Linked DNA regions of Desulfobacula toluolica Tol2. The protein of the gene in region 2 interacts with the protein of the main gene of each other region in a pairwise test. Links are inferred from orthologs where the notes say so. Each region holds a gene or a part of one and is shown on either strand. Other genes may lie near its edges. The genes, in order: rplD and def.

The links.
Region 1: the proteins of def (region 2) and rplD interact in binary tests that used the Escherichia coli proteins (3 or more experiments, as listed by UniProt). The link is inferred for Desulfobacula toluolica Tol2 from one-to-one orthologs.

What each region holds. Positions count from the first base shown.
Region 1 is NC_018645.1:4,057,333-4,068,016, forward strand. The notes cover bases 7,004-9,814. They hold rplD (50S ribosomal protein L4), read right to left. Parts: upstream 8,814-9,814; coding sequence 8,193-8,813; downstream 7,004-8,192. Other genes in these bases: rpsS (30S ribosomal protein S19), read right to left, coding at 7,004-7,042; rplB (50S ribosomal protein L2), read right to left, coding at 7,057-7,890; rplW (50S ribosomal protein L23), read right to left, coding at 7,903-8,190; rplC (50S ribosomal protein L3), read right to left, coding at 8,915-9,541; rpsJ (30S ribosomal protein S10), read right to left, coding at 9,559-9,814. Also shown: preprotein translocase subunit SecY, read right to left, coding at 1-743; rplO (50S ribosomal protein L15), read right to left, coding at 775-1,209; rpmD (50S ribosomal protein L30), read right to left, coding at 1,211-1,393; rpsE (30S ribosomal protein S5), read right to left, coding at 1,408-1,887; rplR (50S ribosomal protein L18), read right to left, coding at 1,919-2,287; rplF (50S ribosomal protein L6), read right to left, coding at 2,308-2,850; rpsH (30S ribosomal protein S8), read right to left, coding at 2,867-3,265; TOL2_RS24375 (type Z 30S ribosomal protein S14), read right to left, coding at 3,320-3,547; rplE (50S ribosomal protein L5), read right to left, coding at 3,525-4,064; rplX (50S ribosomal protein L24), read right to left, coding at 4,086-4,415; rplN (50S ribosomal protein L14), read right to left, coding at 4,443-4,811; rpsQ (30S ribosomal protein S17), read right to left, coding at 4,828-5,088; rpmC (50S ribosomal protein L29), read right to left, coding at 5,106-5,303; rplP (50S ribosomal protein L16), read right to left, coding at 5,305-5,715; rpsC (30S ribosomal protein S3), read right to left, coding at 5,738-6,388; rplV (50S ribosomal protein L22), read right to left, coding at 6,401-6,739; and 3 more genes.
Region 2 is NC_018645.1:1,757,769-1,761,509, reverse strand. Bases 52-3,040 are described here. They hold def (peptide deformylase), read left to right. Parts: upstream 52-1,278; coding sequence 1,279-1,803; downstream 1,804-3,040. Other genes in these bases: rsmB (16S rRNA (cytosine(967)-C(5))-methyltransferase RsmB), read left to right, coding at 2,748-3,040; fmt (methionyl-tRNA formyltransferase), read left to right, coding at 1,800-2,747; TOL2_RS08030 (bifunctional riboflavin kinase/FAD synthetase), read left to right, coding at 348-1,292. Also shown: more of rsmB, read left to right, coding at 3,041-3,741. UniProt on the Escherichia coli protein: Removes the formyl group from the N-terminal Met of newly synthesized proteins. Requires at least a dipeptide for an efficient rate of reaction. N-terminal L-methionine is a prerequisite for activity but the enzyme has broad specificity at other positions.

The DNA.
Region 1 (10,684 bases), 2.3 Mb from region 2 along the record:
TTTGCATAATGCACGGGTATGCGCCGCTGCGCCTGTTCCATATATATAATTGCAGCAATAACAATCACCATGAGAACAATAAGAATAATTATCGCAAAAATCCCCATTTCACCAGTTGTCATAAGTCGTATTGTATTACCCATCGCTATCGGCATCCTTGCAACAATACCTGCAAAAATAATCAGGGAAATTCCATTTCCTATTCCTCTTTCGGTAATCTGCTCTCCCAACCACATGATAAATGAAGTCCCGGCTGTCAGTGTTATAATGGTAACAAGCCTGAATCCCCATCCCGGGTATGGAACAATTGCAATACCTGCAGGTGAGGTCATGGATTCAAGACCAACACTGATGCCCAAGCCCTGGATAATACTCAGAACCACTGTTCCATATCTTGTATACTGAGTTTTCTTTTTTCGGCCCGCATCGCCCTCTTTTTTAAGTTGTTCAAGGTGTGGTACAACAACTGTCATCAGCTCTAAAATAATCGAAGCACTGATATAAGGCATAATCCCTAATGCAAATATGGAAAGCCTTTCCAATGCACCCCCTGAAAACATATTAAACATGGAAAACAAGGTGCCCTCGGCAGAAGCAAAGAAAGAAGCCAGTGCAGCTCCGTTAACCCCGGGTGTTGGGACATGGATACCGATACGGTAAACAAAAAGCAATGCGAGTGTAATAAAAATCTTTCTTTTAAGCTCAGGAAGTTTAAAAAGATTCTGGTAACTATTCTCGATCATTTATTGGTTCCTTACATCACTTCTGATAAGGTTATTCTATTGTTCCACCGACAGATTCAATTTTTTCTTTGGCAGTTTTGGAAACCAGAATATTTTTCAAGAAAAATTTCTTTGTTGTTTCACCATTACCAAGAAGTTTAACACCGTCAACACGACCTTTTACCATTCCGGCTTCTCTGAGGGCATCCATATCAATAATTGCACCGTCCTCAAATCTATCCAAATCTGTTACATTTAAGACTGCATTGTTTGTTTTAAATATATTGAAGAATCCCCTTTTGGGAAGTCTTCTGTAAATCGGCATCTGGCCGCCTTCAAATCCCGGCCTGACACTGCCGCCGGATCTTGCTTTAAGGCCTTTATGGCCGCGGGTACTTGTTTTGCCCATTCCCGAACCAGGACCTCTTCCGACTTTTTTCCTGTTTTTTCTGGAACCTGGTGCAGGTGCTAAATCATGAAGTTGCATATTACACCTCCTCTACTTTCACAAGGTGAGACACTTTTTTAACCTGTCCCAGGATAACCGGATCAGCATTATGTTCAACCGTATAATTCATTTTTTTTATACCCAGAGAACGAATAATCCGACCGTGTTTTGCCGGTCTTCCTATTGTGCTTCTGATTTGCGTAATTCTAATTTTACCAGCCATTTTTCACAACCTCATTATATATCTTCAGGTCTAAGTCCACGACGCTTTGCGACTTCTTGCTTTGTACATAAAGATTGAAGCCCTGCCATTGTAGCTCTAACAATATTCTGGGTGTTATGTGTTCCGATACATTTTGTCAGGATATCGGTTACACCGACGGCCTCAAGGACGGCACGAATTCCACCGCCAGCAATCAAACCTGTACCAGGAGAAGCCGGTTTAAGCAATACTCGGCCTGCACCTGCTTTACCAATAACTTCAAAAGGAACAGTACCGTCAAGTAATGAAATTTTGACCATATTTCTTTTTGCTTTTTCCAGGCCTTTTTTGATAGCTTCCGGTACTTCCGTTGCTTTTCCCAGACCATACCCGACACTGCCTTCTCCGTCACCAACCACAACAAGTGCGCTGAAGCTGAAATTTCTACCACCTTTTACAACTTTTGCAACACGATTGATTCTGACGACTTTATCTATTAATCCACTATCTTCCATCTGCTGTCTTGCCAAGGGTATTCCTCCTTAATTAGAAAATCAATCCGGCTTCGCGAGCTCCGTCTGAAAGCGCTTTGATGCGGCCATGATATAAAAATCCATTTCTATCCAGAACTACTTTTGTAATTCCTTTATCAAGAGCTCTCTTGCCGATAAGGATTCCGATTGCCTTTGCAATCTCAGCCTTTTTACCCTCTGCCTTATTTTCATTAAATTCTTTATCAAGTGTAGATGCAGATACAAGTGTAATCCGATCAGTATCATCAATGATCTGAGCATAAATATGTTTTGAACTTCTGAATACACTCAATCTTGGTCGATCCTGGTTACCAAGAATATTTTTCCTGATTCTTTTTTTTCTTTTAAGCCTTGATATAAGCCTTGGTGATGTATTTCCCATAATCTTTATACTCCCGCCTTTTAATCTTTACCAGCAGTCTTACCGGCTTTTCTAATGATTCTTTCGTCCGAATACATTATGCCTTTACCTTTGTAAGGCTCAGGAGGTCTAAGATCTCTTATATTTGCCGCCACCTGGCCAAGAAGCTCCTTATCTATACCTGTCAAAATAATTTGCGTATTCTTTTCAACAGTCGCCTGGATTCCATCAGGAATTTTAAAATCGACCGGATTGGAATAGCCTACATTGAGTATAAGACTGTTGCCTTTTGTTTCTGCACGATAACCAATACCGGAAAGGAGAAGTTGCTTTTCATAACCGGCAGTAACACCGGTTACCATATTGGATATAAGGGACCTGAACAACCCTTGCAAAGCCACTTTTTTCTTATCACTTGTATCTGTAGTTACCATTACAAAACCATCATTCATTTCAAGTTCAATGGCCGGATGCAATTGTCGCTCAAGATTACCTTTGGGTCCTTTAACAGAAATCATATCACCCTTCAGGGCGAACTGGACCTTATCTGGAAGCTGAACCGGCTGTTTTCCTATTCTAGACATATATATTACTCCTGTACTACCATACGTTACAAAGAATTTCACCGCCGACGTTCGCTTCAATGGCCTGCTTATCCGTCATCAACCCTTTTGAGGTTGAAACAATTGATATGCCCAGCCCATTTAAAACCGGCTTAATTTGTTTTGATTTACTGTAAACCCTGCAGGACGGTTTACTCACTCTTTTTATTCCAAAAATTGTGGGCTGTCCTTCAGACACATATTTTAAATAAACACGAAGAACTCCTTGCGTTTCATTTTCAAGGAATTTAAAATCCTTTATATATCCTTGTTCTTTCAGCACCCGCACCATTTTCAATTTAATTTTTGATCCGGGGATATCCACTTTAGCAAACCCTGCTTTACCACCATTTCTTATGATTGTCAGCATGTCTGCAATTGGATCACTAGTTGCCATTTGAAATCTCCTTAAAATCCGCTGATATAATTTTTTTGTGTTAAAATTTGCTGGTTACCAACTTGATTTGGTAACTCCGGGAAGTTTACCTTCTGACGCAAGTCCCCTGAAACAAATTCTGCAAATACCAGCTTTTCTAATAAACCCTCTTGGTCTACCGCATAAGGGGCATCTGTTGTATGAACGTACTGAAAACTTTGGTTTTCTCTGCGCCTTTACGATTAAAGCTTTTTTAGCCAAGCTTTCCTCCTTAAGATCCTTAGTTTTTGAAAGGCATCCCAAAAAATTTCAGGAGCGCCTTGCCTTCCTCATCGGTTTTAGCTGTCGTCACAACTGTAATATTAAGACCCTTGATACTGTCGGTCTTATCATAGTCAATTTCAGGGAATATAATATGCTCGGTAATACCAAGAGTATAATTACCCCTGCCATCAAAAGCCTTTCCGGATATCCCTCTAAAGTCCCTGACACGTGGTAAAGCGATATTTACAAGCCGATCAAAAAAATCGTACATTTTTTGACGGCGCAGGGTAACCTTGCACCCAATAGGCAAATCAGCACGAAGCTTAAAATTTGCAATCGGTTTTTTTGCTCTTGTAATTACCGGTTTCTGACCGGCGATCAACGCCAGTTCGGCGGCTGCAGGATCAACGATCTTTGGATTTCTGACCGCTTCGCCAAGCCCCATGTTTAAAACGATTTTTTCCAGCTTAGGTACCTGTAATTCATTTTTATAATTAAAAGTTTCCTTGAGCTTGGGCACAACCTCGTTATGATACTTTTCCTTAAGAGTTGCCATCTATTCTCTCCGCCTTTGGTCTTATGAATCTATCTGCTGACTGCATTTCTTGCAGATTCTGACCCGTTTTCCATCTTCCAATAATTTCATTCCAATTCTTGTCGGCTTTACACATGAGTTGCACATAATCATGAGATTGGAAATATGAATCGGCATGGTTTTTTCAACAATACCACCTTGTGGATTTGCCTGCGTTGGCCTTTGATGAACCTTAACGACATTAATATTTTCAACAACGACCCGATTTGTCTTTTTAACGACCTTCAGTACTTTACCGATCTTTCCCTTATCTTTACCGGTCAGCACTTTAACCTTATCATCTTTTTTCAGTCTAATTTTTATTGCTTCCATAAGATTTTTTCTCCAATAACCTGATTGTTAAAGCACATCAGGAGCCAGAGAGACGATTTTCATAAATCTTTTTGCCCTTAACTCTCTTGCCACCGGACCAAAAATACGTGTACCAACCGGTTCGTTTGATTTAGATAAAATTACAGCTGAATTATCATCAAATCTGATCATTGAGCCATCAGGCCGGGATATTTCTTTTTTGGTTCTGACAATAACGGCCTGAACAATATCCCCTTTGCTGACTTTTGCATTGGGTATTGCTTCTTTAACAGAGCAGGTGATAATATCGCCAATGCTGGCATATCGTCTTTTGGATCCGCCAAGTACCTTTATGCAGTACAGTTCCTTTGCACCGGAGTTGTCTGCTACAGTTAATCTAGTTTCACTCTGAATCATTTCTCAACTCCCTTAATCAAACAGCTCTTTTAACGACTTCACTTATCCTGAAACGTTTCAGCTTGCTCAAAGGCCTGGTTTCGATGATTTTAACCGTATCACCGATTCTGCATTCATTTGTCTCATCATGAGCATGGTATTTTTTATATCGTTTCATATATTTTTTATAAATCTTGTGTTGAACAAATCTTTCGACCTGAACAACCACTGATTTATCCATTTTATCCGATACAATAAGACCAATCAGCTCTCTTTTATTTTTTTGAATATTTTCCATAGTAATATCTTCGCAAATTAGCTAATGTTTACATTCATTTCATTGGATATCGTGTAAAGCCTTGCAATATCCTTTTTGACATTGGAAAGTGTTGCTGTATTCTCAAGCTGCCCGACATCATTCTGAAAGCGAAGATTAAAAAGCTCTTTTTTTAATTCACCAAGCTTTTCTTTAATCTGATCTGCTCCCATCTCTCTGATTTCACTAACTTTCATTTTATTTACTCCTTTCCACAAAACGAGTTTTCACGGAAAGTTTTCTGGCAGCGAGCTTCATGGCTTCTTTGGCAACTTCTCTTGGTATACCTTCCATTTCATAAAGAATTTTGCCGGGTTTCACCCTGGCTACCCAGGCATCCGTAGCACCTTTACCTTTACCCATCCTGACTTCTGCCGGTTTTTTTGTAACCGGATGATCAGGAAAAAATCGAATCCAGCTTTTTCCTGCTCTTTTAGCGTGACGGGTCAATGCAACCCTGGCTGCTTCAATCTGTCTTGCATTAACATAACCGCATTCAATTGCCTGTAGACCGAAGTCACCAAAGCTTAAGGTATTTCCCCTGTCTGGTGAACCCTTTGTCCTGCCGCGAAACTGTTTACGGAATTTTACATTTTTTGGACTAAGCATTTTTTATTTCTCCTAATCACCTCTATTTAACCAACGCTTGTTCACCGGGACTTAATACTTCGCCTTTAAATACAAAAGTTTTAATTCCAATGGCTCCGTATGTGGTTCTTGCTTCGGTAAAACCGTAATCAACATCAGCCCTTAAGGTGTGAAGAGGAATACGGCCTTCTTTGTACCATTCCGTCCGAGCCATTTCAGCACCACCAAGACGACCGGCACAAATAATTTTTATTCCTTTTGCACCAAACCGCATGGCCGAAGACACACTTCGTTTCATGGCTCTTCGAAATGCAATTCTTCTCTCAAGTTGAAGTGCAATATTCTCCGCTACCAACTGAGCATCAATTTCAGGGCGCCGGACTTCTTTGATATCAATCAACACCGCAGGTTCAAGCATTTTCTCAAGTTCCTGCTTAAGAAGGGCAATCTCCGACCCTTTCTTGCCGATTATTATACCTGGTCTTGCCGCAAAAACCCTGAGTCGAATCTGTTTGGAAAAACGTTCGATTTCTATTTTTGAAATACCTGCATGAAAGAGTTTCTTTTTTAAAAATTTTCTGACTTTAAAATCTTCTTCAACAAAAGAGGCATAATCTTTGTCTGCATACCATCTGGAATCCCAAGTCCTGATAATGCCTAACCTTAAACTGGTAGGATGTACTTTCTGGCCCAAGCTTATTTCCTCCTATTTGTCAGTTTCTTCAACAATAACTGTTAAATGACTGCTTCGTTTCAAAATTCTGGCTGCTCTACCCCTGGCTCTCGGCCTGAACCGTTTCATGGTCGGCCCGTGATCAACAAAAATATTCTTGACAACCAGTTTATCCACATCCAGTTCATTGTTATGCTCGGCATTTGCAACAGCTGATTGCAAGGTTTTATAAATAATACCTGCAGCTTTGAGCGGCATGAATTTTAACAATGTCAGCGCTTGTCCGGCATTTTTACCTTTTACTTCAGCAATGGGCAACCTAAGCTTAAATGGTGAAATTCTTGTATGTCTTGTAGTTGCTTTAACTTCCATATCAATATCCTTTAATCAAACAAGAGCTTATCTCTTGGATTTTTTATCTCCTGCATGCCCCCAGAAAGTTCTTGTAGGTGAAAATTCACCAAGCTTATGTCCGACCATATTTTCAGAAACAAAAACCGGTATGAATTTTTTACCGTTATGCACAGCAAATGTGACACCGACCATTTCAGGGAATATAGTGGATCTGCGTGACCAGGTCTTGATAACTTTGTTACGTGTGGATTTACTTGCTTCCAGCACTTTTTTTAAAAGCTGAGGTGCAATGTAGGGACCTTTTTTTAATGATCTTGGCATAATTTACCACCTATTTATTTTCTCTTAGCTCTTCTTTTAACAATGTACTGATCTGTTCTTGCACTCTTCCTGGTTCGCTTACCTTTTGTTGGAATACCCCAAGGCGTACAGGGCTGTCTACCACCGGAGGATCTTCCTTCACCACCGCCCATGGGATGATCAACCGGGTTCATGGCAACTCCTCGAACAGACGGTCTTCTTCCCATCCATCTGCTTCGACCGGCTTTACCGATCTTAACATCACCATGCTTTTCATTACCCACTCTGCCAATCGTAGCCTTGCATTTCAGGTGAACCATTCTTACTTCACCAGAGGGAAGAAGAACCTGCGCATAACTGCCTTCTTTTGCCATAAGCCGTGCATATGCACCTGCGCTTCTGACAATCTGTCCACCTTTATTTTGTTTCAATTCGATATTATGTATTCTTGTACCCGTTGGAATATCCTCAAGCGGCATGCAATTACCAGGTTTTATATCAGCGCCGGATCCTGTTTCAAGAATATCGCCGACCGCCACATCCAGAGGAGCCAGGATATACCTTTTTTCACCATCTGCATAAACCAGAAGAGCAATTCTTGCACTCCTGTTCGGATCATATTCAATGGCAGATACCTTTGCAGGGATACCATCTTTATCTCTTTTAAAATCAATGATACGATATTTCTTTTTTGCTCCGCCACCTCTGTGCTTAGCCGTAATTCTTCCGTAAGAATTTCGGCCGGCACGTTTGTTTATGTTCTTTGTCAGTCGTCTTTCAGGCTTGGTTTTGGTAATTTCTTCAAAAGAAAGGTATTCCTGAGAGCGTCGTCCTGGAGATGTCGGTTTTGTCTTTATTATTGTTGACATATATATACCTCTTTAAACACCTTCAAAAAAATCAATTCGTTGTCCTGGCATCAGTGTAACTATGGCTTTTTTCCAGTCTTTTCGTTTGCCGATAATTTTACCGCGCTGTTTAACTTTTCCTTTTACCTTGATAGTTCTGACCTGCTTAACCTTGGTGTTAAAACTTTTCTCGACAGCGTCTTTGATTTGTACCCGGTTGGCTCTTTTATCAACTTTAAGCGTCACCTGGTTGTTTAATTCTTTTTGAAGGGTTGTTTTTTCAGTTACTACAGGGCCTCTGACAATTTCATAGTGTTCCATAATCAGCTCAACCTCCCCTCGATATTTTTAATTGATGACTCTACCAAAAGAAGATTCTTAAACTTTAAAATATCATATACATTAAGACCCTCGGTCTTTATAACCTTGATATCCGGAATATTTCTAGCGGAAAGCAAAAGATTTGTATCCTCAGAATCAGACACAATCAACAAATTTGAAAGCGATAAGGTTTTGAGTACATTGGCCAGATCTTTGGTTTTAATAGTTTCAAGATTAAAATCATCAATCACAGTAATGGTATTTTCTTCCACCTTGGAACTTAATGCCATTTTCAATGCCAGCTTTCTAACTTTTTTGGGCACTTTTATCGCAAAAGATCTTTGGGACGGCCCAAAAATAACACCACCACCTTTTCTTAAAGGGGATTTAATACTGCCGGCACGTGCATTACCGGTTCCTTTCTGTCTAAACAGCTTTCTTGTACTACCCTTTACCATACCCCTGGTCTTAGACGCAGCAGTCCCTTCCCGTTTTGCAACGAGCTGGGATCGCACGACCTGGTGAAGAACGCTTGTTTTAACGGAAGTCTTGAAAATCTCATCAGGAAGCTGAGTTTCAGACACCTTTTCACCTGCACTGTTTAATACATCTACAGTAGCCATATTCTTCCTCATAAATTTTGATCAGCTATGCATCACTGCGATAAACTTTGCAATACCCATAGCCGCATTTTTGTCTTATACGTAACTGATTGTTTTTTTAATTATTTATCAGTTTTTCGAACTTCCAATATTCCTGTTTTAAAACCCGGTACAGGGCCTTTTACCAACAGAAGGTTATCGTCATGCTTGATATCTACGATTGTAAGATTCTTTACAGTTTCTCGATTAACACCCATATGACCTGGAAGTTTCTTACCCTTAAAAACTTTTCCCGGCCAGGCGCTGTTACCAATAGACCCTGGTTTTCTATGATTTCTGCTACCATGAGTTTCAGGCCCGCGTTGGAAACCGTGTCGTTTAATCGTTCCCTGAAAACCGCGTCCTTTTGAAATACCTGATATGTTCACCTTATCACCAACAGTAAATATATCAATTCCGATAGTAGCGCCTGCTTCAACGCTTTCAACATCATCGGTTCTAAACTCTTTTAAAACACGGAATCCTTTATCACTTGCTTTCTTCAAATGTCCGGCCATGGGCTTATTCAATTTCTCAACCGGTTTTTCATCAAATCCAAGTTGAAGAGCATTGTATCCATCAGATTCTATTGTTTTAATCTGTGTAACAACACATGGTCCGACCTGCACAACGGTAACAGGAACAAGCTTTCCGTCCGAGGAAAACACATTGGTCATTCCGATTTTTTTTCCAAGTAATGCGCTCATAATTGGTTCCTGTTATTGAACTATAATTTAATTTCCACATCCACACCCGGTGAAAGATCAAGCTTCATTAACGCGTCAACTGTCTGTTGGGTGGGTTCCAGAATATCCATCATTCTTTTATGCGTTCTGATCTCAAACTGTTCCCTTGATTTTTTGTTTACATGGGGAGAACGCAGTACGGTAAACTTGTTTATCCTGGTAGGAAGAGGTACCGGCCCTACGATTTTGGCTCCACTCTTCCTTGCAGTATCAACAATATCTACCGAAGACTGATCAAGAAGTTTATGATCATATGCCTTAAGCCTGATCCTAATTTTTGTTTTCAACATGATAGATCGTTCGTCCTAACTTATTCTACAATTTCACCGATAACACCGGCACCAACAGTACGTCCACCTTCTCTGATTGCAAAGCGGAGTTCTTTTTCCATTGCAATGGGATTAATCAATTCCACGTTAATGGTTGCATTATCCCCTGGCATGATCATTTCCACGCCTTCGTCAAGAGTCAAAACACCCGTAATATCTGTTGTTCTGAAAAAGAACTGGGGTCTGTAACCACTGAAAAACGGAGTATGACGACCACCTTCTTCTTTGCTCAATGCATACATTTCTGCTTTGAATTTCGTATGAGGAGTAATGGTTCCGGGTTTGGCCACAACCTGTCCTCTTTCAACCTGGTCACGTTTTGTTCCGCGAAGCAGAAGCCCGACATTATCGCCTGCCTGCCCCTCATCCAGAAGTTTTCTGAACATTTCAACACCGGTACACACTGTTTTGGCAGTATCCCTGATACCGACAATTTCAACCTCTTCACCGGTTTTAATAATACCACGTTCAATTCTTCCGGTAACAACAGTTCCACGACCCGAAATACTGAATACATCCTCAATGGGCATCAGAAATGGTTTTGCGGTATCTCTTTCAGGCTCTGCAACATAAGAGTCAAGAACATCAAGAAGCTCAAAAATCGGTTTGGCAGCTTCATCATCCGCACTTTCCACTTCAAGCGCCTTAAGCGCACTGCCTCTGATAATCGGTGTTGTGTCGCCGGGAAATTCATAGGTATCAAGAAGCTCCTGAAGCTCCATTTCAACCAGCTCAATCAATTCTTCGTCATCCACCATGTCGCATTTGTTCAAAAACA
Region 2 (3,741 bases):
AGATTGAACCATCTAAACCTCTGTTTTTATTATGGTACCGAAGAGAAGACTTGAACTTCCACGCCTTGCGGCACTAGATCCTAAGTCTAGCGTGTCTACCAATTCCACCACTTCGGCTTAATCCCTTAAGCACATGATTTGGTGCCGAAGGGGAGATTCGAACTCCCACAAGCGTTCGCTCACTTGTCCCTGAAACAAGCGCGTCTACCAATTCCGCCACTTCGGCTCTAAGCCTTCCATACTGCACATAAACGAGCAATTAAAGATTGCTTAAAAATCATGATTAGGCTATATATATGTGTTTGAAAGCTTTGTCAAGATTATTGTTCCAAATAGAAAAGGTAAATATGGAATTAATTGAAAATATAGATCAGATTAACAGTCCGTTTAAAAATGCGGTCATTACCATCGGCAACTTTGACGGTGTTCACAAAGGACACCAGAGTCTTTTTCAGCAAGTGATAGAAAAAGCAAAACAGATCAACGGAACATCCGTTGCCATGACATTCGATCCTCACCCGCTAAAAGCTTTGGGAATTTCAGGCCCGCCCTTGATTACCAGACGTGACCAAAAGCTTGAACTTATTGAACAATGCGGCATAGATGTTTTGTTGTGCATCCCTTTCAACATGGAGTTTGCCGCCATTACCGCCCATGATTTTATTGAAAACTTTCTTGTGAATAAAATCGGAATGAAAGCTATCATTATTGGCGCGGACTATTCATTTGGGAAAGACAGACTGGGTAATGTAGATCTTTTAAAAACAGAAGAAGACAATCTTGGATTTAAAACCATTGTTTCACCCTGGATAAATAATACGGATTCAGATCTTGAAAGAATCAGCAGCACCAGAATCCGTGAAATTGTCAGTCAGGGAAATGTTGACCAGGCCATGAAATATCTTGGCCGGCACTATCAAATCAGGGGTAAAGTGATCAAAGGTCGCGAACGTGGCGGCAGCCAACTGGGATTTCCAACTGCCAATATCAAACTCCATGATGAGTTGTGCCCTAAACTGGGGGTCTATGCGGTGACGGTGGAAACAACAAAAGGCAATTTCTGGGGGGTGGCCAACATTGGTTTCTCACCTACATTTGGAGACCATATATTTACCATTGAGGTTCATATCCTTGATTTTAATCATGACATTTATGATACCCGTATCCGGGTCAATATGGTTGCAAGGTTAAGGGATGAACAAAAATTTGCCAATATTCACGAACTTTCCGAACAGATTAAAAAAGACATTGAAACCGCAAAGGATATTTTAGAGAAAAATGGCCATTCTTAAAATTTTAACCTATCCTGAAAAATCGCTATTGCAACCATCAGATAAGGTTGACACAATTGACGATGACATAAGAAAACTAACCGAGGATATGGGAGAAACCATGTTTGAGGCACCTGGCGTCGGGCTTGCCGCGCCCCAGGTTGGTGTGAACAAACGAATTATTGTCTATGATTCAAATGCAGCAAATCCGGAAGATGACGGGTCAAAAAAGGAATTTACAGCCTTGATCAACCCCGAAATAATTTCAGCTTCGGGCAGCATTATTTCAGAAAAAGAAGCCTGTTTAAGTGTGCTTGACTATAGCTCTGATGTTAAAAGATATGAGACCGTAACGGTTAAGGCTCTTAATACTGAAGGAAAACAACTTGAATTTGAGGCCAAGGGAATTCTTGCCGTCATCATGCAGCATGAAATTGATCATCTTGATGGTATACTGTTTATTGACAGAATCAGCATCTTAAAAAGAACCATGTATAAAAAGAAACTTGCAAAAAAATTGAAAATCAAATGAAACAAAAAATATGTGTCATATACATGGGAACACCTGATTTCAGTGTTCCGGCTTTGCAGCACCTGGCGGCACAGGATGATTTTCATATCAGCCTGGTGGTCACTCAACCGGACAGGCCCAAGGGCAGAGGGAAAAAACTTGCACCCTCCCCTGTCAAAACTGCTGCGCTCGAGCTGGGCCTTGATGTTTTTCAACCCGAAAAAATCAACACACAAGAGGCAAAAGACAAACTTTTATCCCTTCAACCTGATTTTTTTGTTGTTGCAGCATTTGGGCAGATCCTTTCACAGGAAATTTTGGACATTCCCAAAGTATATCCCATAAACATCCATGCCTCTCTGTTACCCAAATACAGGGGGGCATCCCCCATCCAGGCATCCATTCTGAATATGGATGAGATCACCGGGGTTACCACCATGGTTATGGCCAAAGGAATGGACACAGGAGATATTCTGCTGACATCAGAAACACCCATATCAGAACATGATACTGCCCAGGATATCCATGACCGGCTGGGGGAAATCGGTGCGGACCTTATTGTGAAAACCATTCATGCCATTTTGGACAACCGCCTGAAACCCATGCCCCAGGATCACTCAAAGGCCACGAATGTCAAAATGCTCAAAAAAAGTGACGGCAAGATCAACTGGAACCTTTCCAACCGACAGATCCGTGCCCATATCAATGCCATGACACCCTGGCCAGGCGCATTCACCCATCTTGAGAATAAATTGATCAAAATTTATACTGCCAAGACATCTGACAAGCCTGCCAACCATGAGCCAGGAGTCATTTTTCAATGCGACAAAGAAGGTATCCATGTAACAACCGGAAACGGCTGCCTGACAATTCTTGAACTGATGGGGTCGTCCGGGAAACGATTAAAAGCCATGGACTTTTTATGCGGTCACAAGATTGATCCACCTGTAAAATTTGATCTTTAGATGATTAAAGATCCCCGACACATCGCCTTGAATGTTTTATGCTCCTGGCACAAGGCATCATTGACCCTTGACAAAAGCCTGGAAAACCATTCAGAAGAGATATCCTGTCTTTCCAAAAATGACAAAAACCTTTGCAATGCCTTGATATTCGGTGTTCTTCGTCATAGAGAATCTATTGATCATACCCTTTGTGCTTTTTCAAATATTCCCTTGATAAAAATAGACACAGCGCCTTTATATCTATTAAGAATAACTTTATTTCAAATTCTGTACATGGACAGAATTCCGGCCTTTGCCGCCATTAATACTGCGGTTGATATTGCAAAAAAAACTTCAGGAAAAAAAACAGCTGGATTTATTAATGCCGTGCTAAGAAATGCGGCAAAAAACAATTCAAAAATCACTTTACCTGACCCAAAGGCGGAACCGGCAAAATTTATTTCCATCCAATATTCTTTGCCCTTATGGCTGTCCGGAAAATGGAACCATGCTTTTGGATTTGAAAAATCAAGCTTGCTTTGCCGACAGATCAATACGATTCCTCCGATTACCCTTCGAACCAACACATTGAAAATTGACAGGCAATCTCTTGCCCAAAAACTTTCTTTAGTCGCAAAAAACATTGAGTTGACTGAATATGCAGATCAGGGAGTCAGTTTTACCAACCCCAGTATACTCATCCGGGAATTTGAAGCATTTAAACTTGGATTGTTTCAAATCCAGGATGAAGCCGCACAGATTGTCACACAGTTATTGGCACCCAGACCCGGAGAAAAAATTCTGGATGCCTGTGCCGGCCTTGGGGGAAAAACCGGCCACATTGCCCAGCTAATGGAAAACAAGGGAATAATTATCGCAGCGGATGTGGAACCCAAAAAACTTGAATTCCTTGAATCAGATGCAAAAAAACTGGGTATTGAGATTATCCGGACAAAACCAATAAATTTGCTAAAAACCTCTATCAAGGATTTTGACTTTTATTTTGACCGTGTCC